DNA from 3 places in the Kocuria sp. KKT182 genome. Region 2 is predicted to be linked to each of the others. Evidence: riboswitches for the same ligand, from Rfam matches in the RefSeq annotation. Region 2 holds a riboswitch; each other region holds the start of a gene.
What was found. A riboswitch is a leader RNA that binds a small molecule or an ion and turns the genes downstream of it on or off. The one in region 2 is predicted to bind S-adenosylmethionine.
Positions count from the first base shown of each region.

Region 1: it holds a riboswitch for S-adenosylmethionine, as region 2 does, so the genes downstream of both, ACZ2G1_RS15230 (O-acetylhomoserine aminocarboxypropyltransferase/cysteine synthase family protein) here and ACZ2G1_RS08875 (cobalamin-independent methionine synthase II family protein) in region 2, are expected to answer to the same signal.
Region 3: it holds a riboswitch for S-adenosylmethionine, as region 2 does, so the genes downstream of both, ACZ2G1_RS00295 (bifunctional o-acetylhomoserine/o-acetylserine sulfhydrylase) here and ACZ2G1_RS08875 (cobalamin-independent methionine synthase II family protein) in region 2, are expected to answer to the same signal.

Region 1 is NZ_CM145757.1:3,267,273-3,272,823, forward strand. It holds gene ACZ2G1_RS15220 (thiamine pyrophosphate-dependent enzyme) at 1-471, opposite strand, end outside; gene ACZ2G1_RS15225 (Lrp/AsnC family transcriptional regulator) at 713-1,165, shown strand; SAM riboswitch class IV at 1,279-1,400, shown strand; gene ACZ2G1_RS15230 (O-acetylhomoserine aminocarboxypropyltransferase/cysteine synthase family protein) at 1,438-2,766, shown strand; gene ACZ2G1_RS15235 (cystathionine gamma-synthase) at 2,775-3,962, shown strand; gene ACZ2G1_RS15240 (tellurite resistance/C4-dicarboxylate transporter family protein) at 4,025-5,152, opposite strand; gene ACZ2G1_RS15245 (sulfurtransferase) at 5,240-5,551, shown strand, end outside.
Region 2 is NZ_CM145757.1:1,916,927-1,922,477, forward strand. It holds gene ACZ2G1_RS08855 (CoA transferase subunit B) at 1-664, opposite strand, end outside; gene ACZ2G1_RS08860 (CoA transferase subunit A) at 661-1,398, opposite strand; gene ACZ2G1_RS08865 (IclR family transcriptional regulator) at 1,541-2,320, shown strand; gene ACZ2G1_RS08870 (3-hydroxybutyrate dehydrogenase) at 2,337-3,101, opposite strand; SAM riboswitch class I at 3,294-3,397, shown strand; gene ACZ2G1_RS08875 (cobalamin-independent methionine synthase II family protein) at 3,411-4,613, shown strand; gene ACZ2G1_RS08880 (cobalamin-independent methionine synthase II family protein) at 4,654-5,551, shown strand, end outside.
Region 3 is NZ_CM145757.1:73,426-78,976, forward strand. It holds gene ACZ2G1_RS00280 (S9 family peptidase) at 1-894, opposite strand, end outside; gene ACZ2G1_RS00285 (CPBP family intramembrane glutamic endopeptidase) at 1,008-1,787, shown strand; gene ACZ2G1_RS00290 (VOC family protein) at 1,811-2,449, opposite strand; SAM riboswitch class IV at 2,593-2,708, shown strand; gene ACZ2G1_RS00295 (bifunctional o-acetylhomoserine/o-acetylserine sulfhydrylase) at 2,785-4,197, shown strand; gene metX (homoserine O-acetyltransferase MetX) at 4,194-5,378, shown strand; gene ACZ2G1_RS00305 (SGNH/GDSL hydrolase family protein) at 5,413-5,551, opposite strand, start outside.

The DNA.
Region 1 (5,551 bases), 1.4 Mb from region 2:
GCCCACGTGGTGCTCGTGCGGGTCGTAGCCGCTGTGCCACTCGCCGCGGAAGATCGCCATGACCTGCATCGGGTCCACGCCCTTGGTCATGACCGCCACGGTGTCCCGGTAGGTGGGGAACAGCCAGTCGCCCTCCTCGAGGCACAGGGCGGCCGCCACCTGGCAGGCCTCCTGGCCGTGGCTGGACGGGTAGACGGCCATCCGGCCCTGGCGGACCAGCGCGGAGTTCTGGTCGTTGACCCGCCGCCCGACCACCAGCTTCTCGTAGGCGCCCAGCAGGACGTCCGGGGCCGGCAGCGGGTACTCGTGGCCGGGGCCGGTGCCCTGCTCCTCGGGGGCGAGCAGCCGCCCGCTCGGGTCGACCATGCGGATCTCGCCGCGGGCCGGGAGCATGTACTGCTCCGGTGTGATGCCGAAGCTCTGGGAGGCCCGGAGGATCGGGTCCTCGGGGGTCTCGACGGTCTGGCTCATGGTGTCCCCTCGGTCGGTCCCCGGTGCGGCCGCGGTCCGGGGAGGGCAGGAAGGTGGTGCGGCTCTGTCTCCCCAGTATGGGAACCGGGCATGGTTCGTATCCACAGAGCGGGGAAAATGCAGAAGTCTGAGACGGACAGTGCACCGCGCGTGGACGACATGTTCTAGTGTGGCGTGGAGCACACGCATTCGTCCGACACGTTCCGGGCCCCGCGCCCGACCCGCCCCGAAGGAGCCCGCCGTGCCCTCGACCCCCGTGCCGCTGGACGAGACCGACCGGAAGATCCTCGCGGAGCTGTCCCGAGACGCGAGGCAGTCCGTGACGGCGATCGCCGCGGCCGTGCACGTCTCCCGCGCCCACGCCTACGCCCGGATCAACCGGCTCCGGGACGAGGGGGTGATCCTGCGCTTCAGCACCGTGATCGACCCGGTCCGGGCGGGCCTGCAGGCCTCCGCGTACGTGACGCTCAAGCTCCAGCAGAACACCTGGCGGGAGCTGTGCGCCCAGCTCCAGGCGATCCCCGCCGTGCACCACATCGCCCTGGTGGGCGGGAACTTCGACGTCATGCTCCTCGTGCGGGCCGTGGACACCGTGCACCTGCGGCAGGTGATCTTCGAGCACGTCCAGCAGCTGCCCGGCGTGGTGGACACCCAGACGTTCCTGATCTTCGAGGACATCGACACCCGGGCCTGACGCGCCGGCCCCGCGCCGGGCCCGGCGCGCACGGCCGGCGTCACGAACCGTCACGGTCGTCATCTTCCGACGCGGAGGGACACCCACTACCTCTGCGCATAGTGTTGTTCCAGCTTCACGAGACGTGACCGCCAAGCTCCGACTTGGTCACGCACCAACCCCATGCTCATTGGGTGGTTCGGATGAGGAAGCGGCCTGCATCTTCCGCGGCGTGCCCACCGGGCCCGCGCGGATGACCGGTGCGGGTAAGAGCAAGGCACAGGAGCAGCGCCATGTCCATCCCCGTGACCGACCACGACCTCGCGACCCGGCAGATCCACGCCGGCACCCACGACCAGGTCGTCCAGCGCACCCTGACGGTGCCGATCTACCAGACCGCGGCCTTCGAGTTCCCGGACTACGAGGCGGCCCGGCAGATGTTCGCCCAGACCCGGGCAGGCTTCACCTACACGCGCACCGGCAACCCCACGGTGGCCGTGCTCGAGCAGCGGATCAGCGACCTCGAGGGCGGCGCGGGCGCCGTGGCGACCGGCTCGGGCCAGTCCGCCGTGGCCGTGGCGCTGCTGGCCCTGCTCGGCCAGGGCGCCGGGAAGCATCTCGTGGCCTCCGAGAAGCTCTACGGGGGCACGGTGGACCTGCTCACCGACTCCTTCGCGGACTACGGCATCGAGGTCTCCTTCGTGGACCCCACCGCCCCGGGGGCGTGGGCCGCGGCCGTGCGCCCCGACACCCGCGCGTTCCTGCTCGAGTCCATCGGCAACCCGCTGGCCACCCTCCCGGACCTGCCCGGGATCGCCGACGTCGCCCGGACCGCCGGCGTGCCCGTCGTCGTCGACAACACCCTCGCGTCCCCGGCCCTGTACCGGCCGCTGGAGAAGGGCGCGGACATCGTGGTGCACTCGGCCACCAAGTTCCTGGGCGGGCACGGCAACGCGCTCGCCGGGGCGGTCGTGGACGGCGGGACCTTCGACTGGTCCGCCCGGCCGGACAAGTGGCCGCAGTTCACCCAGGCCCGCGCCCGCTGGGGCGGACTCAGCCTCGTCGACAAGTGCGCCGCCGCCAGCCCCTACCTGCACCTGGTCCGGGCGAAGTACGTGCACGACCTCGGCACCACGCTCTCCCCGTTCAACGCCAGCCAGATCCTGCAGGGCACCGAGACCCTCGACCTGCGCGTGGCCCGCCACACGGCCTCGGCGCTGGCGGTGGCCGAGTTCCTGGCCGGGCACCCCGCCGTCGCCCGCGTCCACCACCCCGGCGTGCCCGGGGACCCCGGCGCCGGGATCGCGGCCCGGGACTTCCCGCGCGGGACCGGCTCCGTGTTCTCCTTCGACCTCGCCGCCCCGGACGGCGCCGTGGGCCCGTTCATCGACGCGCTCCGGCTGTTCAAGCTGGTCGCCAACATCGGGGACACCCGCAGCCTCGTGGCCCACCCGGCGGCCATGACCCACTGCCGCCTGACCCCCGAGCAGCGCCGGGCCGGCGGGATCGCCGAGACCACGATCCGGCTCTCGATCGGCCTCGAGTCCCCCCAGGACCTCGTGGCCGACCTCGGCCAGGCCCTCGACACCGTCGTCACCGCCGTCCAGACCACCCGGAAGTGAGCCCCGCCATGACGTCCCCCACCGAGACCCGCACCCGCCACCGGGGCTTCACGACCACCGCCGTCCACGCCGGCCAGGAGCCCGACCCGCTGACCGGGGCGGTCATCCCGCCGATCTACCAGACCTCCACGTTCGCCCAGGACGGGATCAACGTGCTGCGCGCCGGGCACGAGTACAGCCGCGGCTCCAACCCCACCCGCAGCGGCTTCGAGGAGCAGCTCGCGGCCCTGGAGCGCGGCGAGCGGGGGTTCGCGTTCGCCTCGGGGATCGCGGCAGAGGACGCCCTGCTGCGCGCCGTGCTGCGCCCGGGCGACCACATCGTGCTCGGCGCCGACGGCTACGGCGGCACCAACCGGCTGATCACCCGGGTCCTCGCCCCGTGGGACATCGGGCACACGCCCGTGGAGATCACGGACCTCGACGCCGTCCGGGCGGCCGTGCGCCCCGGCGCCACGAAGGTGCTGTGGCTCGAGACGCCGTCCAACCCGCTGCTCGGCATCGCCGACGTCGCGGCGTGGGCGCAGCTGGCCCGGGACGCCGGGGCGCTGCTCGTCGTCGACAACACCTTCGCGTCCCCGTACCTGCAGACCCCCCTCGAGCTCGGCGCGCACGCCGTGGTGCACTCCACCACGAAGTACATCGGGGGGCACTCGGACGTGCTCGGCGGCGCCGTGGTCGTGGGCGCGGCCCAGTGGCGCGGGGCCCCGCTCGCCGAGGCGGTCGGCTTCCAGCAGTTCGCCGCCGGCGCCGTGGCGGGCCCCCAGGACAGCTACCTGGCCGCCCGCGGGCTCAAGACCCTGAGCCTGCGGATGGAGCGCCACCAGGACAACGCGCAGCGGATCGCCGAGTGGCTCCTGGAGCGCCCCGAGGTCGCGCAGGTGCTCTACCCCGGGCTGCCCGGGCACCCCGGCCACGCGCTCGCCGCCGCGCAGATGCGCGGGTTCGGCGGCATGGTCTCCTTCCGGCTGACCGGCGGGGAGGCCGCGGCCCGTGCGGTGGCGGAGGGCACCCGGCTGTACTCGCTGTCGGTGAGCCTGGGCGGGGTGGAGTCCCTGATCTGCTACCCCTCGGAGATGACGCACGCCTCCGTGAAGGGCACCGCGCTGGCCGTGCCCGTGGACCTGGTGCGGCTCTCGGTGGGCATCGAGGACGTCGAGGACCAGCTGGAGGACCTCGAGCGCGCGCTCGCCGCCTGACCGGTCTTTTCCGCCCGGTCGGCTGCGCCGCCGGCGCCGCCGGCGGCGCCGGTTCCGCCGGGTCAGCGGGCCGCGCCCGGTCCGCCCCCTGGGTCCGGCCTGACGGATGCGTCCGGCTCCGGCCAGGCCGGAGCCGGATCCTCCCGGCCGAGGAGCAGCCGGCGGACCAGGTGCACGAGCATGGCAGTGAACACCATCGCCCAGGCGCTCAGGGCCACCCACAGCCAGACGGCCCCGACCAGACCCACGATCGGCAGGTCGTCCGCGCGGCCCAGATAGATGCTGGCCACGGCGTACATCCCCAGCGGGAAGACCACACTCCACAGCGAGGACTCGTAGCGCAGCGGCACCCGGTGCACGCGGTGGCGCCACCACCCGGCCGCCACCAGGGCCGGGATCAACCAGGTGGCGAACGCCCAGAAGACCAGGCCCAGACCCGCCACGAGCCCGCGGACCACGGCGACCATCGGGGTGTCGGACATCTCCACGATCCGGGATGCCGCCAGCACGGTGATGGCGCACGCGCCCATCGCCACCCAGTACGGCGGGGTCAGGTCGACCGGCCGCAGCGGATAGAGCATCATGCGCAGCGTCACGAGCACGCCCGCCGCGGCGTAGAGGAACAGCCCCACGGACCAGCCGGCGACCGCGACGACGGAGAGCACGTGCCGCCAGGCGTCGCTGCCCACCACCGGGTCCAGGGCCGCGGCGGCCACGGCCACGGACTGGCTGGCCACCACCCAGATGAACCAGGTCCCGTTGGCGGTGCTGACCACGGGGCGGGTGCGCCGGGAGAGCACCGCGCTCCACGGGACCACGTAGCCGAGGCCCAGCCATACCGCCCCGGCGAGTCCTAGGAGCGCGGCCGTGGCCCCGTGCCAGCCCGTCGTCGCGAGCCGGGACGCCAGCACGTTCGTGCCGGCCACGAAGGTGAAGAAGCCGAACGCGCGGCGAGGGTCGAGGAACTCCACGACGAACTCTCGCCGGAAGACGGCGAACCGCCAGACGGTGAGCAGGCACAGCGCCGCCCAGCTGCCCGCGCACACCGCGAGCAGGGCCGTGGACAGCGCGGCGAAGCCCTGCATCTGCAGGCCCACCGAGAGGATGCCGCTGGCCATGACGAGGGCGAAGTAACCGGGCGCCAGGCCGCGGACGCCGCCGAGGACACGTTGTCGGAGCGATTCGGCCACCTGCCCAGGCTACCGGGGCCCCGCCCGCGGCCCCGCCCCGTGCGGCTGCCGGGACGGTACTGCCCCGGCGGAACTAGCCTTGGACGCATGAGCACCGGCACCCGGAACGACGACATCAGCGCATCGCTCGAGCTCCCCGGGCCCGTGGTGAGCACCCACTGGCTGGCCGAGCACCTCCAGGACCCCCGGCTGGTGCTCGTGGACGCGAGCTCCACGCTCAACCGGACCGAGGAGGCCCTCCCCGGGGCGGTGCTCCTGGACCTGGACGGGCCCTTCTCGGACCCGTCCTCGGACCTGCCGCACACGGCGCCCCCGGCGGAGCAACTGAGCGCGGCGGCCCGGGCGCTCGGCATCTCGCACTCGAGCACGGTCGTGGCCTACGACGCCAAGGGCGTCTTC
Region 2 (5,551 bases):
CGGTGGGGACGGTGTCGGGGGTGACGTCCTGCAGGTCCGTGCGGAAGGACGCCTCGGTCTTCTCGCGGATCTCGTCCTCGGTGACCCCGGGGGCGAGGCTGCGCAGCACGAGCCCGCCGTCCTCGACGTCGAACACGCACAGGTCCGTGACGATGCGGTCGACCACGCGCACCCCGGTGAGCGGGAGATCGCACTCGGTCTTGATCTTGGCGGAGCCGTCCTTGGTGACGTGCTCGGTCAGCACGACGACGCGCGGGGTGCCGGCCACCAGGTCCATGGCGCCGCCCATCCCCTTGACCATCTTGCCGGGGATCATCCAGTTGGCGAGGTCACCGGTGCCGGAGACCTGCATGGCGCCGAGGATCGCGATCTTGACGTGGCCGCCGCGGATCATCCCGAAGGACGTGGCGGAGTCGAAGATGGAGGCCCCGGGCAGCAGTGTGATGGTCTGCTTGCCGGCGTTGATGAGGTCCGGGTCCTCGTCGCCCTCGTAGGGGAACGGGCCCATGCCGAGCACGCCGTTCTCGGACTGCAGCACCACGTCGACGCCCTCGGGCAGGTTGTTGGCCACGAGGGTGGGGATGCCGATGCCGAGGTTGACGTAGTCGCCGTCGGAGAGCTCGACGGCGGCGATCGCCGCCATCTCGTCGCGGGTCCAGCTCATGCCTGGTCTCCGTTCTGCTGGGCGGCCCGCCCGGCGGGGCGGGGGCGGACGGTGCGCTGCTCGATGTCCTTGGGCGCGCCGCTGTACTGCGCGACGTGCTGGACGTAGACGCCCGGGGTCACGATGTGGTCGGGGTGGATCTCGCCGACCGCCACGACGTGCTCGACCTCGGCGAAGGTGACCTTCCCGGCGGTCGCGACGATCGGGTTGAAGTTGCGCGCGGTGTAGCGGTAGACGAGGTTGCCGTCGGCGTCCCCGGTGTGGGCGTGGACCAGGGCGATGTCGGCGACGATGCCGCGCTCCTGCACGTAGGTCTCGCCGTCGAACTCGGCGTGCGGCTTGCCCTCGGCCACGAGGGTGCCGACCCCGGTCTTCGTGTAGAAGGCGGGGATGCCCGCGCCGCCGGCTCGGAGCCGCTCGGCGAGGGTGCCCTGGGGGTTGAACTCGACCTCGAGCTCGCCGTCCAGGTACTGCTGGGCGAACAGCTTGTTCTCGCCCACGTAGGAGGCGAGGACCTTCTTCACCTGGCGGTTCTCGAGCAGGACCCCGAGGCCCTTGCCGTCCACGCCCATGTTGTTGGAGACCACCGTGAGGTCCGTGACCCCGGAGTCCCGCACCGCGTCGATGAGATCCCGGGGGATCCCGCTCAGCCCGAACCCGCCCACGGCGAGCGTCATGCCGTCCCGCAGGCTCTCCGCCAGCAGCTCGGCGGCGTTGTCTCTGACCTTGGACACCCTTGTCCCTTCCTCTCGTCGGACTGTGACCCAGCACTCAATCTAGGGAGCCTCCACATGCCGGTCAACAGATCCGGCGGCACGACGGCGCTTCTCCTCAGCATCCGGCCATTCGTCCCCTGACTGTCCATATAGTGGAGTCATGGGACAGGAGCGGACGACGGGCCAGGGGACCCAGGTGGTCCACCGGGTGGGGCAGCTGCTGCGGGCCGTCGCGGGGCGGGAACGGGGCAGCACGGTGGCGGAGCTCGCCGCCGAGACCGGGCTGACCCGCCCCACTGTGCACCGGCTGCTCACGGGACTGGCCGAGGAGGGCCTCGTGGACCGCGACGCCGGGACCGGGGCCTGGCAGCTGGGCCCCGAGCTGTACGTGCTGGGCGCGGTGGCGGCCCACCGCTATCCGATCCGGGAGCTGGCCGGGCCCTCGCTGCGCCGGCTCGCGGAGGCCACCGGCGAGAGTGCGTTCCTCTCGGTCCGCCGCGGGCTGGAGACGGTCTGCCTGGCGCGCGTGGAGGGCGCCTTCCCCATCCGCTCCCACGTCCTCTACGAGGGGCTGCGGCTGCCGCTCGGCGTGGCCTCGGCGGGGCTGGCGGTCCTGGCCCACCTCCCGGACGCGGAGGTGGACCGGGTCCTCGCGGCCACGGCCGGGGCCCGCGCCGAGTGGGGCCCGCTGCACACGCCCGAGCGGATCCGGGAGCTGCTCGCGGACGTCCGGCGGGAGGGCTTCGCCGTGAACCCGGGGCTGATCGTCGAGGGCAGCTGGGGCATGGCCGCCGCGGTCTTCGACGCGACGGGCGCGCCGGTCTACGCGCTGAGCCTCACGGGCATCGAGCCCCGGTTCAGCGGCGAGCGCCGGCAGCTCCTGGGCCGGGCCCTGCTCACGGAGGCCCACCGGCTCTCCCGGGAGCTGGGTCACCGCTGAGCGGCCCGGGGCGGGCTCAGCGCGCCGTCCAGCCGCCGTCCATCGTGTAGGAGGCCCCGGTGACCATGGACGCGTGCGGTCCGGCCAGCCACGCGACCAGGCTGCCGACGTCCTCCGGGTCCACGAGCTTCTTGATCGGCGTCTCGCCGAGCATGATCCGCTCCACCACCTCGGACTCGGGGATCCCGTGCACCCTCGCCTGGTCGGCGATCTGCTTCTCGACGAGCGGGGTGCGCACGTAGCCGGGGTTGATGCAGTTGCTCGTCACCCCGTGGGCCGCGCCCTCCACCGCGACGGTCTTGGACAGCCCCTCCAGGCCGTGCTTCGCCGAGACGTAGGCGCTCTTGTAGGGGGACGCCCGCAGCCCGTGCACGGAGGAGACGTTGATGACGCGCCCCCAGCCCCGCTCGTACATGTGCGGCAGCGCGGCGCGCACCAGCAGGAACGGGGACTCCAGCATCAGCACCAGGATCCGGTGGAAGTCCGCGGGGTCGAACTCCTGGAGGGGGGCGACCTTCTGGATGCCGGCGTTGTTGACCAGCACGTCGACCTCGAGGCTCAGCTCGGCGAGCGCCGCGGTGTCGAGCAGGTCGACGGCCCACGCGCGGCCGCCGAGCTCGTCCGCGACGCGCTGCGCCCCGGCCTCGTCGACGTCGGCCACGACCACGTGCGCGCCGGAGCCGGCGAGGGCCCGGGCGGCGGCCAGGCCGATGCCGCTCGCGCCACCGGTGACGAGCGCCGTGCGGCCCTCGAGGTCCTGCTGCTGGGGCGTCTGGGACATGGGGGTCCTTCCTGTGGTCCGTCGTGCCCGCGGGGTGAGGGGCACAGATCACCGCCACGGTATGTGATCCAGGCCATGTTCGCGAAGGACAGCTCCGCCCGGGAGTGCGCGCCGGGTCGCGTCACACGGCGTCATGTCCGTCATCCGGGCGCCGAATGGCGCAGCGCGCACGGGTGCGCTTGGATGACAGGGTCACCATCCAGAGCGGCCGAGAGATCTGGCTCGACGACGCCGCAGCAACCCGGGCGACGGCATCCCCGTCCCGCCTCCGGTGCTACCGCCAGGACCGATGGAAAGGACGCACGACCCATGCTGCGAAGCGCCGACCGCATCCGCACGACCCACGCCGGGTCCCTCCCGCGCACCCCGGCGCTGCTCGAGGCCAACCGGGCGAAGGGGGCCGTCCCGGAGGCGGAGTACGACCGGCTCCTGCAGGACTCGGTGGTCGACGTGGTCCGCCGACAGCGCGAGCTCGGGATCGACGTGGTCAACGACGGCGAGTACGGCCACGTCATGGCCGCGGAGGTCGACTACGGCGCGTGGTGGCACTACGTCTTCGCCCGGATCTCGGGCCTCACCCCCGGCGACGTGGACCTGTGGGAGCAGGAGCCGCAGCGCTCCTCGCCCGGCAGGGTGGTCCTGACGAGCTTCGGGGACCGCCGGGACCGCCGGCTCTTCCACGAGGCGTACGCGGACCCCTCCTCGGGCATCACCACGGGCAAGCAGGCGCCGTTCCCGAAGATCACCGGGAAGCTGGAGTACACGGGCCACGCGGCGCTGGAGGCGGACATCCGCAACCTCAAGGCCGGGCTGCAGGCCACGGGCGCGAGCGAGGGCTACCTCGCCGCGCTGTCCCCGGGCTCGTGCGCGCGGCTGGAGAACACCCACTACGCGGACGAGGACGAGGTGCTGACCGCCTGCGCCGAGGTGATGCGCGAGGAGTACCGGGCGATCACCGACGCCGGGCTGATCGTGCAGATCGACGACCCGTCCATCGCGGAGAACTGGGACCAGGTCAATCCCGAGCCCGGCGTGGAGGACTACCTCGCGTTCACCCGCAAGCGGGTCGAGGCCCTCAACTACGCCCTCGAGGGCATCCCGGAGGAGCAGGTGCGCTTCCACCTGTGCTGGGGCTCCTGGCACGGCCCGCACACCACGGACCTCGGGTTCGAGCACCTGGTGGAGCTCATGCTCTCCATCAGGGCCGGCGGCTACAGCTTCGAGGCCGCCAACGCCCGGCACGAGCACGAGTGGAAGGTCTGGCAGGACCACGAGCTGCCCGAGGGCAAGATCATCATCCCGGGGATCGTCTCCCACGCCACCAACGTGGTGGAGCACCCGGAGCTGGTGGCCGACCGGATCGAGCGCTTCGCCCGCCAGGTGGGCCGCGAGAACGTGATCGCCTCGACCGACTGCGGCCTGGGCGGGCGGATCCACCCGCAGATCGCCGCGGCGAAGCTCGAGACCCTCGCCCGCGGGGCCGAGCTCGCCTCCCGCCGGCTCTGGTCCTGACCGGCCCCCGACCTTCCCGCAGACCCTCAGGAGGACACGCATGACCATGCAGAACACCGACCACGTGCAGACCACCCACGTGGGCTCCCTGCCGCGGACCCCGCGGCTGCTCGAGGCCAACCAGCGGCACGCCGAGGGCGCCATCACGTTCGAGCAGCTCACCGACGAGCTCGCCGTGGGCGTCGAGGACGTGGTGCGCCGGCAGCGCGAGATCGGCGTGGACGTGGTCAACGACGGCGAGTACGGGCACACGATGTCCAGCGCGGTCGACTACGGCGCGTGGTGGAACTACTCCTTCTCCCGCCTCGGCGGGCTCACCCCGACCGACGAGGACCGGTGGGCGTCCACGGAGAAGAGGCGCTCCTCGCCCGGCCACATCGTGCTCACGAGCTTCCCGGACCGCCGGGACCGCGAGCGCTTCCGGGAGGCGTACGAGGACCCGGCGTCGGGCATCCTCACCGGGCGCTCCTCGACCACGCAGCCCAAGATCACCGGGCCGCTGACCTACACGGGACAGGAGGCCGTGGCCTCGGACGTCCGCAACCTCCGGGCGGCCATGGCGGCCACCGGGGCGCAGACCGGGTTCGTGGCCGCCCTCTCCCCCGGCTCCGCCGCGCGCGTGACGAACGAGTACTACAGGACCGACGAGGAGCTCGTCTACGCGTGCGCCGACGCGATGCGCGAGGAGTACCTGGCGATCACGGACGCCGGGCTGACCGTGCAGATCGACGACCCGTCCATCGCGGAGTCCTGGGACCAGATCAACCCCGAGCCCACGGTCGAGGACTACCTGGCGTTCACGCGGCTGCGCGTCGAGGCGCTCAACCACGCGCTGCGGGGGATCCCCGAGGAGCAGGTCCGCTTCCACCTGTGCTGGGGCTCCTGGCACGGCCCGCACACCACGGACCTCGAGCTGAAGCACCTCGTGGACCTGATGC
Region 3 (5,551 bases), 1.8 Mb from region 2:
CCCGTCCAGCAGCAGGGGCTCCGCCTCGTAGAGCACCCGGTCGGTGCGGGGCAGCACCACCCGCAGCGGCGCGGCCGGGTCCGCGACCGGCTGGATGAGCTGCTCCGAGAACTCGGAGCACATGGCCTCCACCACGATCCAGCGCCGGTCCGCGGACAGGCCCGCCCCGAGCCACAGGCCGGGGTCGGCCTCCTCGTGGACGACGACGTCCTCGGCCACCGGGGTGCCCAGCTCGTGCCGGCGCAGCTGGTGGGGGCGCCAGGACTCGTCCACCACCGTGTAGTACACGGCGCGCGCGTCCGGGGTGAGGAAGGACCCGTAGAACGTCCCGGGGATCTCGTCGGCGAGCAGCGCCCCCGTGGTGAGGTCCCGGACCCGCAGGGTGAAGCGCTCGTCGCCGGTGACGTCCTCGGCCCAGGCCAGCAGCTCCCCGTCCTCGGAGACGTCGAAGCTGCCCAGGGAGTAGAACTCGTGCTTCGCGGCCTCCGCGTTGGCGTCGAGGAGCACCTGCTCCCCGGCCATGGGGGTGCCGGGCTCGACGACAGGCGGGGTCCAGTCCGCCAGCACGTCGCCGGTGGTCACGGCCGGGACCCGGCAGAACACCTGGTGCGCGCCGCCCTCCACGGTGCGGGCGAAGTACCACCAGGCGCCGCGCCGGCTGGGCACGGACAGGTCGGTCTCCTGGGTGCGGTCCTTGATCTCCCCGAAGATCGTCTCCCGCAGGCCCGTGAGGTGGACGGTGGCGGACTCCGCGTACTCGTTCTCCGCGGTGAGGTGGGCCAGCACCTCGGGGGAGTCCTTGTCCCGCATCCACTCGTACGGGTCGGAGAACACGTGGCCGTGGAAAGCGCGCTCGACGGGCTGCTGGCGGATCTGCGGGGGAAGGACAGTCATGGTCCCCATCCTAGGGAAGACGTCCCGGGTGGGGAGGGGCGGTCCGGGCGGGCCCGGGGGCGCCCGGCGCGGGCTGCACGGGGCGGCCGGCGGGCCGGTGCCAGAATGGCCGCATGAGCACCCCTGCCCACCTCGCCCCGCGACCGCCCGCCTTCGGCTCCACCCGCGCCGACCTGTGGGTGCAGGTGCTCCTGGTGCTCGGGGTGTCCCTGGGCGCCTCGGCCCTCTGGGCGGTGCTGTCCCTCGCCGAGCACCTGGCGCGCGGACCGCTCTCCGAGGCGCAGGCCACGATGAACCCGCCGCTGAGCCCGCAGCCCCTCATCGACCTGCTGCGCCAGCTCACCGGGATCGCCCTGGACCTGGTGCCGGTGCTGCTCGCGCTCTACCTGCTCGCCGGCTCCGCCGGGGCGCTGGGCACGGTCCGCCGGCGGATCGGCCTCGACGCCCGGATGCCCCTCCCGGACCTGGGCCTCGGCACCGTGCTCTTCCTGCTCATGGGCCTGGGCACGCTGGCGCTCTACGGCGCCGGCCGGGCCCTGGGCGTCACCGCGGAGGTGACCACGTCCGGGCTCGCCGCGCACTGGTGGACGGTGCCCGTGCTGCTGCTCTCGGCCGTGCGCCACGCCCTGGTCGAGGAGGTCGTGGTGGTCGCGTTCCTGACCGACCGGCTGACCCGCATCGGGTGGAGCTGGCCCGTGGTGCTGGTGGTCACGGCCCTGTTCCGCGGCAGCTACCACCTCTACCAGGGGATCGGGCCCTTCCTCGGCAACGTGGTGATGGGCCTCGTCTTCGCGGAGCTCTACCGGCGCACCGGCCGGGTGATGCCTCTCGTCGTCGCGCACTTCCTGCTGGACGCCGTCGGCTTCCTCGGGGCAGCCCGGCTGCTGGGCTGAGCCCCGCCCCGCGGTGCCCGGTCTCAGATGGTGACGGCGCCGTCCGGGGTGCTGAACGAGACGGAGAGCACCCCGGGGGTGCCGTCCGGATAGCGCCAGTCGACCTCGAGGTCCTCGAGCGCGGTCTCGACGGGGGCGCCCAGCCACTCGGCGACCCGTTCCGGGGCACCGGCGATGGTCATCCCCGCGAGCCCGACGTCCGTGATCCGCGCCTGGGACGGGTGCATCTCCGGGGCGGAGTCGAAGTGGATCATGAACGGCAGCTGCGGATCGGCGATCAGGCCCTTGACGCCGATCTGGTGCCACTCGAGGCACCGGCCGTCCGGGAACACCCGGTGGCCGGGCACGGAGCGGCGCCCCAGGCGCTGCTCGAAGGGGGCGAGGTCCTCGACCTCCACGACCCAGCCCAGCCAGCCGCCGCCGGCGGCGGACCGCGCGCGCACGGCCTGGCCGAAGGGCGCCTTCTCCGCCGCCGGGTGCTGGAGGACCTCGACGACCTCCACGTACTGGTGGTTCGTGAGCGGCAGGATCATGTTGCGGGTGCCGAAACGGGGGTGCACCCCGCCCTTGACCGGTTCGATCCCGAGCTGGTCGGCGATGCGCTCGGTGGTGGCCTCCAGGCCCTCCGGGCGGCAGGCGTAGGACACGTGGTCGACTCTCATGGGCACATCGTGGCACCCTGTGAGTTTCGTCTCCAAATCGGTCCGCGACGCGCCGGGCACCGTGCGGGCGACACCCCCGGGCGGGGCGTCACGCCCGGCCCCGGCTTGACGCCGTGCGGGCCTGATCCGGAGAATGCTGTCCAGGTCATGAGCGCCAGCGTCCAAGCCCCAGCTAGCTGGCCGGCAACCCTCCACCGCGGTGGGGTGCCCTGGGTGAAGACCAGGCTCCTCGCGACCGGCGAGCGAGCAAGCGCGGGTCCCCGGCGCCCGGCCGTTCCCGGCCGCACCGCCTCGGCCGGGACGGGACCCCTGAGATCCACAAGGAGTCCCACGGCATGTCCGATCTCCCCGCCTCCAGCACCGACGCCTCCGCCGCCCGCACCGACGTGGCCGCGGCCGAGCGCCCCACCCCCGAGAACCCCGGGGGCTGGGCCTTCGAGACCCGGCAGATCCACGCGGGGCAGAGCCCCGACCCGGTCACCGGCTCGCGCGCCCTGCCGATCCACCAGACCACGTCCTTCGTCTTCCCCGACGCCCAGGCCGCCGCCGACCGCTTCGCGCTCGCCGAGCTCGGCCCGATCTACACGCGGATCGGCAACCCGACCACGGAGGTCGTGGAGAACCGGATCGCCGCCCTGGAGGGCGGCGTGGGCGCCCTCATGCTCAGCGCGGGGCAGTCGGCGACGACGTTCGCCGTGCTCAACGTCGCCGGCGCGGGGGACCACCTCGTGGCCAGCCCCAGCCTGTACGGCGGGACCTACAACCTCTTCAAGTTCACGCTGCCCAAGCTCGGCATCGAGACCACCTTCGTCTCCGACCCCGACGATCCCGAGGCGTGGCGGCGGGCGGTCCGGCCGAACACGAAGGCCTTCTTCGCCGAGACGATCCCGAACCCGCGCAACGACGTCCTCGACATCGAGACGGTCTCCGGGATCGCCCACGACCACGAGGTCCCGCTCATCGTGGACAACACCGTGGCGACCCCCTACCTCGTCCAGCCCCTGCGCTGGGGCGCGGACGTCGTGGTGCACTCGGCCACCAAGTTCCTCGGCGGGCACGGCACGGCCATCGGCGGCGTGATCGTGGACTCCGGGGCCTTCGACTACGGCCGCTACCCGGACCGCTTCCCCGGCTTCAACCAGCCGGACGAGTCCTACGGCGGCCTCGTCTACGCCGAGGCCCTGGGCGCGGAGGGGCCCTTCGGCGTCAACCTGTCCTACATCCTCAAGGCCAGGGTGCAGCTGCTGCGCGACCTCGGCTCGGCGATCTCCCCGTTCAACGCGTTCCTCATCGAGCAGGGCATCGAGACGCTGTCCCTGCGGATGGAGCGGCACGTGGCCAACGCCGGGACGGTGGCCCGCTGGCTCGAGGCCCGCGAGGACGTGCGCTCGGTGTCCTGGGCCGGGCTGGAGTCCTCCCCGTGGCACGAGCGGGCGCAGAAGTACGCGCCCCGGGGCGCCGGGTCGATCCTGGGCTTCGTCCTCGACGGCGGCCGGGAGGCCGGGGCCGCCTTCGTGGACGCCCTGACCCTGCACTCGAACGTCGCCAACATCGGCGACGTGCGCTCCCTCGTGATCCACCCCGCGTCCACCACGCACAGCCAGCTCCTGCCCGAGGAGCAGCTGGCCGCCGGCGTGGAGCCCGGCTTCGTGCGCCTGTCCGTGGGCCTGGAGCACATCGACGACATCCTGGCGGACCTGGAGCAGGGCTTCGCCGCGGCCGCGGCCGCGCAGGGAGGACAGGAGTGACCGTGACGGTCGTGAGGGGCTCCGGCGCCGGGACCGCCGTCCGCGAGGACGGCGTGCCGCGGGTCGCCGGGATCGGCGAGCTGGAGCTCGAGTCGGGCTTCCGGCTGCCCGACGTCCGGATCGCCTACGAGACGTGGGGGACGCTCGCGCCGGACGCCTCCAACGCGGTGCTCGTCGAGCACGCCCTCACCGGGGACACCCACGTGGCGGCCGGCCGGGCCCGCCCCGGCGCCCCCGAGGCCGAGCGGCGCGCCGCCGAGAGCGGCGGCTGGTGGGAGGGCCTGATCGGCCCCGGCGCCGCCATCGACACGGACCGGTGGTTCGTGGTCTGCACCAACATCGTGGGCGGCTGCTACGGGTCCACGGGCCCGGCGACCCCCGCGCCGCCGAGCGTGGACCCCGAGGGCCGCCCCTGGGGCTCCCGCTTCCCGCTCATCACCGTCCGGGACTCCGTGCACGCCGAGGCGGCGCTGGCCGACGCCCTCGGCATCGACGCCTGGCGCCTGGTCATCGGCGGCTCCATGGGCGGGGCCCGCGCCCTGGAGTGGGCCGTGACCCACCCGGACCGGGTCCGGGCGTGCGCGGTGGTCGCCGCGTGCGCCCAGTCCAGCGCCGAGCAGCTCGCGTGGGGCCAGGCGCAGAACCTCGCGATCCGCCAGGACCCGCACTTCCGCGGCGGGGACTACTACGACGGCCCGCCTCCCGTCACGGGCCTGGGCCTGGCCCGGCGGATCGCCCACATCACCTACCGCTCGGCCGACGAGCTGCACCACCGGTTCGGGCGCTCGCCGCAGGCCGAGGAGCAGGTCATCGACACGCACGCCGGCGGGCGGGGGCGCTACCAGGTGGAGAGCTACCTCGACCACCAGGCGTCCAAGCTGGCGGGCCGCTTCGACGCCAACAGCTACCTCGCCGTCAACGAGACGCTCATGTCCCACGACGTCGCCCGGGGCCGCGGCACGCTCGAGGAGGCGCTGTCCGTGACCTCGTGCGAGTGGCTCGTGGCGGCGGTGGACTCCGACCGGCTCTACCTGCCCCGCGAGTCCGACGTCCTGGCCGCCGCGCTGCCCGGGGACGTCCGGCGGCACACCCTGACCTCGCCCTCGGGCCACGACGGCTTCCTCATCGAGGCTCCCCAGCTCGGCAAGCTGCTCGTGGAGACCGTGCTGCCCGAGCGCTGAGCCGGGACGGGGGTCCTCAGCCGTTCCCGCTCGCTCAGCCGTCCGCGGCACCCCGGTCGTCGCCGGGGCCCGCCCCGGGTCCCTCGCCGGGCGCGACGCCGCCCCCGGGCACGGTGGGGGTGCCGAAGTGCGGCCGCTTCGGCCGGACCTGCGCCCCGGAGCTGGTGCGCCGG